One region of the Pseudoduganella sp. UC29_71 genome, then DNA from elsewhere that is predicted to be linked to it. Evidence: predicted binding sites of a transcription regulator. Region 1 holds the regulator's gene; each other region holds the start of a gene.
The links. Region 1 encodes sigma-54, which starts transcription at its own class of promoters, with help from an activator protein. Its sites were predicted from a motif close to TGGCANGNAANCTGCTTT; they were not measured.
Positions count from the first base shown of each region.

Region 2: the regulator sigma-54 is predicted to act here: its motif matches at 2,524-2,541, upstream of ACFJI2_RS26950 (choice-of-anchor E domain-containing protein).
Region 3: the regulator sigma-54 is predicted to act here: its motif matches at 2,262-2,279, upstream of ACFJI2_RS07440 (VPLPA-CTERM sorting domain-containing protein).

Region 1 covers NZ_CP170549.1:6,607,697-6,611,903, forward strand. Annotated here, with positions in the region: gene lptC (LPS export ABC transporter periplasmic protein LptC) at 1-291, shown strand, start outside; gene lptA (lipopolysaccharide transport periplasmic protein LptA) at 295-870, shown strand; gene lptB (LPS export ABC transporter ATP-binding protein) at 873-1,652, shown strand; gene ACFJI2_RS29555 (RNA polymerase factor sigma-54) at 1,659-3,149, shown strand; gene hpf (ribosome hibernation-promoting factor, HPF/YfiA family) at 3,219-3,575, shown strand; gene ACFJI2_RS29565 (enoyl-CoA hydratase/isomerase family protein) at 3,669-4,207, shown strand, end outside.
Region 2 covers NZ_CP170549.1:6,032,702-6,036,908, reverse strand. Annotated here, with positions in the region: gene glmS (glutamine--fructose-6-phosphate transaminase (isomerizing)) at 1-1,660, shown strand, start outside; gene ACFJI2_RS26950 (choice-of-anchor E domain-containing protein) at 1,755-2,441, opposite strand; gene ACFJI2_RS26945 (LysR family transcriptional regulator) at 2,639-3,538, opposite strand; gene ACFJI2_RS26940 (cyclophilin-like fold protein) at 3,638-4,078, shown strand; gene ACFJI2_RS26935 (MFS transporter) at 4,163-4,207, shown strand, end outside.
Region 3 covers NZ_CP170549.1:1,682,209-1,686,415, forward strand. Annotated here, with positions in the region: gene prsT (XrtA/PEP-CTERM system TPR-repeat protein PrsT) at 1-2,092, opposite strand, end outside; gene ACFJI2_RS07440 (VPLPA-CTERM sorting domain-containing protein) at 2,310-3,131, shown strand; gene ACFJI2_RS07445 (SulP family inorganic anion transporter) at 3,217-4,207, shown strand, end outside.

The DNA.
Region 1 (4,207 bases):
GTGGACGAGAACAACACGCGCGTGCAGTTGAAGGGCAACGTGAAGATAGACCGCGCGGCGCAGGGCAAGAGCCCGGCGATGCAGATGACGACGCAGGCGCTCACCGTCTACCCGGACGAGGACCGCATGCAAACCGACCAGCCGGTGCAGATCGTGCAGGGCGGCGCCACGGCGACCGGCACCGGCATGAAGGCCAACAACGCCACGCGCCAGGTGCAGTTGCTGGGCCGCGGCACGATCGTGTATCCGCCCCGAAACGCGCCCGCCAAGACCAAACAAGAAAATGGATAAACGATGAAAAAAATTCTGATCTCGGCCCTGCTGCTGTGCGCAGCCGGGCTGGCCCAGGCTGAAAAGGCCGACTCCTACAAGCCCACCGAAATCAAGTTCGACCAGGTGGACGTGGACGACGTGAAGCAGATCCGCACCTTTACCGGCAACGTGATCCTCACGCGCGGCACGCTGCTGATGAAGTCATCGAAAGCGGTGGTCACGCAGGACCCGGAAGGCTACCAGTACGTCACCCTGACCAGCGTGCCCGGCACGCCGGCCACCTTCCGCCAGAAGCGCGACGGCGAGGGCGACCAGTGGGTCGAGGGCGAAGCCGAACGCATCGAGTACGACGGCAAGATCGAGCTGGTCAAGCTGTTCAACAAGGCCAAGGTGCGCCGCCTGGAAGGCAGCAAGCCCAGCGACGAAGTGCAGGGCGAGTTCATCTATTACGACAGCCGCAAGGAATTCTTCAGCGTGAAAAACAGCGCGACCGGCGAGAGCAAGCCGGGCGGCGGCCGCGGCACCATGGTGATCCAGCCGTCCACCAAGCGCCCGCCGCCGGACGCGCCGGCGCAGCAACCGCCAGCGGGGAAATGACGATGGCCGAAGCAACGCAGATAACGCAGAACATGGACGGCTGCACCAGCACCCTGGTGGTGCGCGGCCTGCAGAAAACCTACGGCAAGCGCCAGGTGGTGCACGACGTGTCGCTGCAGGTCGAATGCGGCGAAGTGGTGGGCCTGCTGGGGCCTAACGGCGCCGGCAAGACCACCTCCTTCTACATGATCGTGGGCCTGGTGCCGTCCGACGCGGGCAGCATCGATATCGCCGGCGTGGACGTGTCCAGCATGCCGATACACCAGCGCGCCACGCTGGGCCTGTCCTACCTGCCGCAGGAAGCGTCGGTGTTCCGCAAGCTGACGGTGGAGGAGAACATCCGCGCCGTGCTGGAGATCCAGAAGGTCAACGGCAAAACGCTGAGCAAGGCCGAGATCGACGAACGCCTGGACCGCCTGCTGGCCGACCTGCAGATCGAGAAGCTGCGCGAGAACCAGGCGCTGTCGCTGTCGGGCGGCGAGCGCCGCCGGGTGGAGATCGCGCGCGCGCTGGCCACCAATCCGCGCTTCGTGCTGCTGGACGAGCCGTTCGCCGGCGTGGACCCGATCGCCGTGATCGAGATCCAGCGCATCGTGCGCTTCCTCAAGGAGCGCGGCATCGGCGTGCTGATTACCGACCACAACGTGCGCGAGACGCTGGGCATCTGCGACCGCGCCTATATCATCAACCAGGGCAGCGTGCTGGCGTCCGGCCGTCCGGACGACATCATCGCCGACGAATCGGTGCGGCGCGTCTACCTGGGCGAACACTTCCGCATGTAAGACGCCATGAAACAGTCACTGCAACTCCGCACCTCTCAGCACCTGGCGCTGACGCCGCAGCTGCAGCAATCGATCCGGTTGCTGCAGTTGTCCACGCTGGAGCTGCACCAGGAACTGGAACAGCTGCTGGGCGAGAACCCCTTGCTGGAGCGGCTGGACGACCCGCTGGACCGCTCGCTGCGCCTGCTGAGCGACGGCGCCATCAACCAGACCCAGCCTAACGGCGCGGACGCTTCTCCGGCCGAGGTCGGCGCGCCCGCGCAGGACAGCGCCCCGGCCGCCGAGGGCGATCCCTTCGAGGGCGCCACCGGCGAAGGCGACAGCGCCAGCGGCGCCGAAGCCGACACCGACTGGAGCGACGCCGGCCGCAGCAAGGCGCCGGACGACGACGATGCGCGCCCGCAGCTCGAAGCGAGCCACTGCACCTTGCGCGAACACCTGATGGAGCAGATGCGCGTGACCGTGCAGGAGCCGCGCGACCGCGTGCTGATGGAACTGATCATCGACGCGCTGGACGAGAACGGCTACCTGGAAGAGCCGCTGGAGGAAATCCACGCGCGCCTGCCGCAAGAGGCGGACGTGGAGCTGGAAGAACTGCAGACGGCGCTGACCCTGCTGCAAAGTTTCGACCCCATCGGCGTGGGCGCGCGCAGCGCCTCCGAGTGCCTGGCGCTGCAGATCAAGCGCATGCCCGGCGTGCCCTTGGTGACGCGCCGCATGGCTGTCTGCATCGTGGAAAAGCACCTGGCCTGGTTCGCGCAGCGCGAGTTCAACAAGCTGAAAAAAGCCCTCGATTGCGACGACGAAGACTTGCGCGAAGCGCAGGCGGTGATCCGCCAGTGCAATCCGCATCCGGGCGCCGAGTTCGCTTCCGACGTGTCCGACTACGTGGTGCCGGACGTGATCGTGAAGAAGGCGCGCAATGGCTGGCAGGTCACGCTGAACAACGACGTGATGCCGCGCCTGCGCGTGAACGCGCTGTACGCCAACATGCTCAAGCAGGGCAAAGGCGAAACCGCGATGGGTGCGCAGCTGCAGGAAGCGAAGTGGCTGATCAAGAATATGCGCCAGCGTTTCGACACGATACTGCGCGTCGCACAAGCGATAGTAGAAAGACAAAAGAACTTTTTCAGCCATGGCGCGGTTGCCATGAGACCCCTTGTGTTGCGTGAAATTGCTGATACACTGGGACTACACGAGAGCACTATTTCTCGCGTAACAACTCAGAAATACATGCTGACTCCGCATGGGATGTTTGAGTTGAAATATTTCTTTGGCAGTCACGTCGCCACCGAAGCAGGAGGAGAAGCATCCTCGACGGCGATACGGGCGCTGATTGTGCAATTGACAGGAGCTGAAGACCCGAAAAATCCTTTATCCGACAGTAAGATTGCGGACATGCTGGGTGAACAGGGCATGGTAATTGCGCGACGGACTGTTGCCAAATATCGCGAAGCCTTGAAAATCCCTCCGGTAAGTCTGCGTAAAGCTTTGTAGTTTTACTTGGGTTCCCCTGCGCTCCAATAACATTCGACAGCGTACGAGCCCTTATCTTTAGGAGTGTGTATGAATCTCACCATCAGTGGACATCATCTCGAAGTGACCCCCGCCATCCGTGAATACGTGCAGAACAAGCTGGAACGGGTCAAACGCCACTTCGATCAAGTTATTGATATTGCTGTCATCCTGACTGTAGATAACCTCACCGAGAAAGAGAAAAGGCAGAAAGCGGAGATCAATCTGCGAATGTCCGGCAAGACCGTGTACGTGGAAAGCCTGTCGCAAGACCTGTACGCTGCCATCGATACGCTGGTCGACAAACTGGACCGCCAAGTCATGAAATACAAGTCGAAAGTGCAGGAGCATGGCCACGCGGCCATCAAACACCTCCCCGACACTTACGAACCCGCCGCCACCGCATAATACGGTCACCGGCACTCCAACAAAGGGCGCATCTGGCGCCCTTTTTTGCGCCCGCGCTAAAATGGAGCTCTAACAATCATAGAGACATCCAGCATGAGCGAGCACGTCCTGACCACGGTTGCCAACGGCACCGGCTTCATCACCCTCGACCGCCCCAAGGCGCTCAATTCCCTCTCCCTCGGCATGGTGCGCAGCCTGACGGCCGCACTGATGGCCTGGCGCAACGACAGCGCCGTAGCCGCCGTGGTGATCCGCAGCAGCAGCGAAAAAGCACTGTGCGCCGGCGGCGACATCCGCTTCTTCCACGAAGTGGGCACGGCCACGCCGCAGGGCGGCAGCGCGCTGCTGGAGGATTTCTTCACCGAAGAATACGCGCTCAACCACCTGATCCACTATTACGCTAAACCGTATATCGCATTAATGGACGGCGTGGTGATGGGCGGCGGCATGGGCATCTCGCAGGGCGGCCCCGGCTGCGGCGTGCGCATTGTGACGGACCGCACCAAGATGGCCATGCCGGAAGTAAACATCGGCCTGTTCCCGGACGTGGGCGGGAGCCATTTCCTGTCGCACGCGCCCGGCAGCCTGGGGCGCTACCTGGGCCTGACCGGCCTGACCGTGGGCGCGGCGGA
Region 2 (4,207 bases), 570 kb from region 1:
GGTCAACGAAACCGGCCTGAGCGGCTTCACGGGCATCGCCCACACCCGCTGGGCCACGCACGGCGCCCCGGCTTCGCACAACGCCCACCCGCACTTCTCGCCGAGTTCGGACAACGCCCGCATCGCCCTGGTCCACAACGGCATCATCGAAAACCACGACGAACTGCGCGCCGAACTGACCGCGCTGGGCTATGTGTTCCAGAGCCAGACCGACACCGAAGTGATCGCCCACCTGGTCGACCACATGTACAACGGCGACTTGTTCGACACCGTGCAGCAAGCCGTCAAGCGCCTGCACGGCGCCTACGCCATCGCCGTGTTCTCGCGCGAAGAACCGCACCGCGTGGTGGCGGCGCGCCAGGGCTCGCCGCTCATCGTCGGCATCGGCCAGGGCGAAAACTTCGTCGCCTCCGATGCCATGGCGCTGGCCGGCACCAGCGACCAGATCATCTACCTGGAAGAAGGCGACGTGGTTGACCTGCAACTGGGCAAAGTGTGGATCGTGGACGTGAACGGCAAGTCCGTCGAACGCGAAGTGAAAACCGTGCACGCCCACACCGGCGCGGCCGAACTGGGGCCGTACCGCCACTACATGCAGAAAGAAATCTTCGAGCAGCCGCGCGTCATCGGCGACACGCTGGAAGGCATCACCGGCATCATGCCCGAATTGTTCGGCGACGGCGCCTACAAGGTGTTCAAGGAAATCGACCGCGTGCTGATCCTCGCCTGCGGCACCAGCTACTACGCCGGCTCCACCGCCAAGTACTGGATCGAATCCATCGCCAAGGTCCCGGTCAACGTCGAAATCGCCAGCGAATACCGCTACCGCGATTCGGTGCCCGACCCGCGCACGCTGGTCGTCACCATTTCCCAGTCCGGCGAAACCGCCGACACCCTGGCCGCGCTCAAGCACGCGCGCGCGCTGGGCATGGAGCACACGCTCACCATCTGCAACGTGGCCACCAGCGCCATGGTGCGCGAATGCAAACTGGCCTACATCACCCGCGCCGGCGTGGAAGTGGGCGTGGCCTCGACCAAGGCCTTCACCACCCAGCTGGCCGCGCTGTTCCTGCTCACGCTGACGCTGGCGCAAGTGAACGGCCGCCTCACCGACGAAGAAGAAAGCGCGCACCTGAAAGCCATGCGCCACCTGCCGTCTGCCATCACGTCCGTGCTGGCGCTGGAACCCCAGATCATCGCCTGGGCCGAAGAGTTCGCGCGCAAGGAAAACGCGCTGTTCCTGGGCCGCGGCCTGCACTACCCGATCGCGCTGGAAGGCGCGCTCAAGCTCAAGGAGATTTCCTACATCCACGCCGAGGCTTATCCTGCGGGCGAACTGAAGCACGGCCCGCTGGCGCTGGTGACCGAGGAAATGCCGGTGGTGACCATCGCCCCGAACGACACGCTGATCGAAAAGCTGAAGTCCAACATGCAGGAAGTGCGCGCGCGCGGCGGCCAGCTGTTTGTGTTCGCCGACGTCGATTCGCGCATCACCTCCGGCGACGGCGTGCACGTGATCCGCATGCCCGAGCACTACGGCCAGCTGTCGCCGATCCTGCACGTGGTCTCGCTGCAGCTGCTGGCCTACCACTCCGCCCTGGCGCGCGGCACCGACGTCGACAAGCCGCGCAACCTGGCGAAATCGGTGACTGTCGAGTAAGGGCTGCGGGGCTATTCTAAAAAAAAACCGTCTTGCGGATCGAGGCCCGCAAGACGGTTTTTCATTGCCGGCCCGCGAGGGCTGGAGTCCGGTGTTACGCCTGCTTCTTGGCGCGGCGGCGGACGGCGGCCATCAGGCCCAGACCGGCGGCCAGGGTCGCCAGGGTTGCCGGCTCAGGGACGTCGCTGGCAGGCGTGTAGGTGTAGGTGACCAGCACGTTGCCGGATGCCGCGGTATTGAACTGGGTCAGCAGGTTGCCGGCGCCGGTGCCGCTCGAATTGCCGACGGCGTTCAGGCCGAGGTTGATGGTGCCGCCGCCCAGGGCCGAGAACAGCGAGAAATCGCTGGCGTTGCTGCTGATGAAGAAGTTCGCGCCGTTTGCCGACACGGTGCCGGTGCTGCCGCCGGAGGTGCCGCCGAAGTTGATGGCGCCGTCGAACGCGCTGAAATTGAAGACCTGGCTAAACAGCGGGTTGGTCACGACCAAGGTGCTGCCGTCCGGACGGGTCAGGCCCAGCAGCGCGCCGAGGCTCAGGGTAACGTCGGATGCTGCCGCATCCAGGCTTTCGGCATTGCCCGAGCCTTGGACCATACCGCTCAGGTCGAATCGGATCGAGGTCAGGGTACCAAGGCTGGTGTCGAATTTGCCGAAGCTCAGTGCGTCAGTCCAGTTGGTGGTGGACAGGGCCTTGGTGTCGGAAAAGCTGATGGTCGAGGCTTGGGCGCAAGTGAAGGGAGTCAGGGTGGCGGCAATGGCCAATGCTGCAAGTACTTTTTTCAAGGTGAGTCTCAGTTCAATGTGGGTTGTCGATAGGTGCTACATCCGTATCGTTATCTGTGGATAACGAACACGAGTATTGCGAATAGCACAATCTATGCCATATGGAAATGTTTCAACGTAAACAATAGCTTAGCCGAACGGCAAGTCATATGATTTCTGGAAATGTAAAATTTACCGACAGTCGCGCCCGCTGCGCTTCAACTGGTGCGCGGCATGCGGAGCGCGTCCACGACCAGTGAAAACGCGGGGGAAGGCTGCCGGCGGCTGGGGTAATACAGATGGTAGCCGTCGAACGGCGCGCACCAGTCCTCCAGCACCCTCACCAGCTGTCCCGCTTCGATATGCGGCGTCACCTCGTCCTCGGGCAGCAGCGCGATGCCCAGGCCGGCCAATGCCGCGTCCACCTGCGGCTGCGAGGTGTTGAAGATCAGCTGGCCATCCACGCGCACGTTCACTTGCCGGCCGCGCCGTTCGAAGTCCCACACATACAGCCCGCCCGAGCTTTGCATGCGCTGGTTGATGCACTGGTGCGACGTCAGCTCCGGCGGCGTCTTCGGCGCAGGGTGCTGTTCGAAATAGCCGGGTGACGCCACCACTGCCAGCCGCATGCGCGGACCGATCGGAATGGCGATCATATCCTTGTCGATGGTGCTGCCCAGCCGGACGCCGGCATCGAAACGGTCGGCGACAATATCGCGGAAGCCGTAATTGACGTCGAACTCCATGCGGATGTCGGGGTAGGCGCGCAGCACCGGCGCCAGCTTCGGCAGCAATACGCTGTGCAGGACGTAATCGCCGCAGGTGATGCGCACGGTGCCTGCGGGCTTGTCGCGCAGCTCGGTCAGCTCATCCAGTTCGCTTTCGATCTCGTCAAATCGGTGGCCGATGGCATTCAGCAACCGCTCGCCTGCAGTGGTGGGGGAGACACTGCGCGTGGTGCGGGTGAGGAGGCGGATTTGCAGCCTGGTCTCCAGGCCGCTGATGGCCTGGCTGAGCGCCGACTGCGACACGCCCAGCAATGCCGCCGCACGCGTGAAGCTGCCTTCACGCGCCACGGTGACGAAATAGAGCAGTTCATTCAGGTTGCGCCGTGCCATGCGCGCCAGTGTCGCACAAATACTCATTAGCCGCGCTAATAGGCTCATTAAGCATTCATTAGCTAGTAGTAGTGCTGCCTTCTCGCCACAATACCGGCTATGAAAAAGCCCATCCGCCCGCCAATGCTGGCGCTGCTCGTCAGCTCGCTGCTGGCCGCGCCATCCACGTTTTCCGGAGAACCCGCCATGAAGATCCGCCTGACCGTTGGCAGCCAGAGCGCCACCGCCACGCTGTACGACAACGCCACCGCGCGCGACTTCGCGTCCCTGCTGCCGCTGTCGCTCACGATGGAAGACTACGCCACCATCGAGCGGGTTGCGGCCCTGCCGCGCAAGCTGTCCACGCAAGGCGCGCCGCAGGGGATGGCGCCGGCTGCGGGAGAGCTGAGCCATTACGCGCCCTGGGGCAACCTGGCGATCTTCGTCCAGGGCAGGCCGTATTCGCGTGCCCTGCTGCCCTTGGGTAAGGTCAACCAGGGATTGCCGCTGCTGGCGCAGCCGGGGCCGTACCAGGTTCGAATCGACAGGATGGAGGAGTAGGCCGTGTCAGATTAAGCATCCGCACTAGCCGTGGCCCACGCCGACAGCACTGCCCGGGCGCCTGCATGGAGCGGCGTGGTCGCCATGTCGGTGTGCGCGTTCGCGCTGGTCGCGTCGGAATTCATGCCG
Region 3 (4,207 bases), 2.0 Mb from region 1:
GCGCCATCAGCACGGCCAGTTCATGCTGGCCGTTGCGCACGTACAGCTCGGCCTGCGCCACTTGCGCCGCCGGAAAGTCCGGCTGCAGCGCCAGCGCGGTTTTCAGCTGGTCTTCCGCGGCGGCCGTATTGTTGAGCAGCATGTGCAGCGCCGCCACTTGCATGTGCACCTGCGCCGAGCGGGGCGCGGCGGCGGCCAGCTTCTTGTACGTCTCCAGCGCGCCCACCATTTCGCCGCTGGCGATCTGGCTCTTGCCCAGCAGGTCCAGCAGGTCCGGGTCGCTTGGATTGGCCACTTGCACCTTGCGCGCCAGCGACAGCGCCTTCTGCTTCTCGCCGATGAGCAGGTAGTGGGTGAGCAGCCGCACGGCCGGCGCCACGGCGTCCGGATAGGCCGCCGCGCCTTGCTCCAGCCAGTGCGTGGCATCCTGCTTGTCGCCGGTGCTAGAGGCCAGCGTGGCCAGCGCCGTCATGGCTTCCAGGCTGGTCTTGTTCTTGTCGAGGAAGGCTGTCAGGTGCTGGCGCGCGGCGGCCGGCTGCTTGCCGGCCACGTCCAGCTGGGCCAGGTTGGCCACGGCCGGGAAGTAGGCCGGGTCCAGCTGCAGTGCCTTCTCGAAGCTGGCGCGGGCGCGCGCGGCGTCCTGCTTGCCGAGGTAGACCATGCCTTTCAGGTCCTGCACGGCGGCCACGTCCGGCTGTTCCTTTTCCAGCGCCAGGACGGCAGTGTAGGCCCGGTCGAAGTGCTGCAGCGCCAGCTCGGTGCGCACCAGCGACATGCCGGCGTGTTTGGACTTGGCGTCCAGCCGCGTGGCCGCGTGCAGGTCGTCCAGCGCCTGCGCGCTGTCGCCCTTGCCCAGCTTGCTCAAGCCGAGCTGGGTGCGCAGGTTGGCCGCCTTGGGGTCGAGTTCGCTGGCCCTGGCAAAGAACTCGGCCGCCTTGTTGAAGTCGCGCGCCTGCATGTAGGACTCGCCAGCCAGCGCCAGTACCTGCACGTCGTCCCTGGTGGTCTTGATGGCTGGCGTGAGCACGGCGAGCGCGTCCGGCGACTGGCCGGTGCGCAGCAGCACGCTGGCCAGCATCTTGCGGGCATACATGTTCTCGGGGTGGGCTTTCAGGTACACGCGCAAGTGCTTCTCGGCGGCCGGCAGCAGGTCCAGGCTGTAATCGACGGCGCCGGCCAGCAGCACGCTGGGCATGTGCTCGGGGGCCGAGTTCAGCACCAGTTGCAGGCCTTCCTTGGCGTCCGAGTGCTTGCCGCGCGAGAAATCCAGCAGCGCCTGCGTGTAAGTCACCAGCAAGCTGTGGGGCGTGGTCTCGGCAGCGGCCTTCAGGTCGGCCTGGGCGCCGGCGAACTGGCCGGTGGCGATCTGCAGATAGGCTTTTTCCACGTGGGCGGTGCGGTGCAGGGGATTGACGGCCAGTGCCTTGTCGTACATGGCCAGCGCCTGCGCGGACTGCTGCTGGGCGCGCAGCAGGTCGCCCATGAACATCAAGGCTTCGGTGCTGCCGGGCGCTGCCGCCAGCGCCTGGTCGGCATACTTGCGCGCGGCGTCCGCGCCTTCTTCCAGGAAGGCCACGCGGCCCAGGCCGATCAGCGCCGCAGGGAAGCCGGGCTTCTGCGCCAGCACGCTGGCGAACAGCTGCCGGGCTTCGCCGCGCTGGTTCATGGCCAGGTAGGCGTCGGCGCGCACGCACAGCAGGGCCGGGTCCTGGCCGGCGGCCGCCGCGTCGGTTTCCGCCAGCGCTTTCTTGAATTCGCCCTGCATCACGAGCGCCTTGCCCAGCACGGGCAGGGTGTGCGCGGGGGCGTAGCCGAGCGTGATGGCACGGCGGATTTCCTTCTCCGCCGACAGCGCTTCGCCGGTGTCGATGTACACCAGGGCCAACGCGTAGCGGGCGTCCGCATCCACCGGATCTGCTTCGACCGCATTCTTCAGCTCGATGCGCGCCGCGCTGAGCTTGCCCTGCTGGTGCAACACCTTGGCCTGGGCGATTTGCGCGGCCGTGGAGTGCTGCTTGCAGCCGCCCAAGGCGCCGCTCAAGCCGGCCAGCGCTACAGCCACGGCTGCCAATTTGTTGGTTCGGTGTAACATATTTTCCCGGAAGATAAAAATGCGGCGCCGATATGTTGGCACGCCGGCCGTTCTACAGCAATATGCCTGTTGCGGAGCAGAATGTGAACTGTCGGTTTTTTTTACACTTTAATGCGCTTTGGAAATTGGCAGAGCGATAAGCTACTGATTTTAAAGATCTGTATCCGCACGGCACGGATAATGCTCTTAGGAATTGTCAGTTTATGCGGGAAATATCATGAAAAGAATGTTCAGTACGATGGGCTGCTCGCTCCTCGCCGCGCTGGTGCTGCTTGCCGCGCCCGCAGCGCAGGCCGGCGCCATCTCGGACACCGGCACGAATGCCTATTGGGGCTCGAATGCGCACGGCAGCGGCGACGTGATCGGCGCGGCCATGTACGACATCAGCGGCGCCACCATTACGCGCGTGGGCAGCGTGCTGACCATCACCATCGCCACGGCGTTTGCCGGCCACGCGGGCGCGGATCCCTGGACTGATCCGGGTCCCGTGGGGCAGGCCGGCATCGCCTACGGCGACCTGTTCCTGGCCTCGGCCTGGAACCCGAAAGTCGTCGCCGGTGACACCCACTACCTGAGCGACAACGCCAGCACTGGCACCAAGTGGCAGTGGGGCTTCAGCCTGAACAACCGCTGGAGCAACACCGGCGGCACCTTCCAGCTGTACAACCTGGGCGGCACCGCCAACGCGCAAAACATCCTCAACTCGGAAGACGTGCTGAACTGCTCGCAGCCGTGCACCTACCGCGACGGCCAGGCCGCGCAGGTGAAGACCAGCGGCTCGTCCACCGCCGTGGCGCAGGCCGGCAAGACCGGCACCTGGACCGTAACGGCCGACCAGAAGCTGACCTTCACCCTGGACATGACCGGCACCAGCCTGATCAACCTGTCCGCCTTCGCCATGCACTGGGGCGAGACCTGCCAGAACGACGTGATCGAAGGCTTCGCCCGCGTGGTGCCGCTGCCGGGCAGCGCGCCGCTGCTGGCGATCGGCCTTGGCGCCATGGTCTGGCTGCGCCGCCGCCAGGGTGCGCGGGCCTGAGGTTGCCCCAATCTGTTATACTGCCGGACCCTGCAGCAGCCCACCAAGCGTGGGCTGTTTTATTTTCAGCCGTCCGCAAGCATCCATGAACGCTATTCGCAACAACCTCTTGGCCGGGCTTACCACGTCCTTCGCGCTGGTGCCCGAATGCATCGCCTTTGCCCTGGTGGCCCAGCTCAATCCCCTGATGGGCTTGTACGGCGCTTTCTTCATCTGCACCGTCACCGCGCTGTGCGGCGGCCGGCCCGGCATGATTTCGGGTGCGGCGGGCTCGATGGCGGTGGTGATCGTGGCACTGGTGGCGCAGCACGGCGCGCAATACCTGCTGGCCACGGTGGTGCTGGGCGGTGTGCTGATGGCGCTGTTCGGCCTGCTGCGCATGGGGGCGCTGATCCGCATGGTGCCGCATCCGGTAATGCTGGGTTTCGTCAACGGCCTGGCCATCATCATCGCCGGCGCGCAGCTGGAACACTTCAAGCTGGACGGCCACTGGCTGCAGGGCGCGCCGCTGCTGCTGATGGCGGGCCTGGTGGCGCTCACCATGGCGGTGGTGTGGCTGCTGCCCAGGCTGACCCGGGCCGTGCCGCCGGCGCTGGCCGCCATCGCCGGCGTGGGCCTGCTGACGGCGCTGCTTGGCCTGCCCACCCGCACCCTGGGCGACATGGCCCACATGGCAGGCGGCCTGCCGGCTTTCCACTTGCCCTCCGTGCCGCTGACGCTGGACACGCTGCGCATCATCCTGCCGTACGCGGTGCTGATGTCCATGGTCGGCCTGCTGGAAACGCTGCTCACCTTCAACCTCACCGACGACATCACCGGCACCCAGGGCCAGGCCAACCGCGAATGCGTGGCGCTGGGCGCGGCCAACGTGGTGTCCGGCCTGTTCGGCGGCATGGGCGGCTGCGCCATGATAGGCCAGACCATGATCAACCTCGGCTCGGGCGGGCGCACGCGCCTGTCCGGCGCCGTGGCGGGCGTGATGATCTTGCTGTTTATCCTGTTCCTGTCGCCGTGGATCGAGCGCATTCCGCTGGCGGCGCTGGTGGGCGTGATGTTCGTGGTGGCGCAGCAGACGT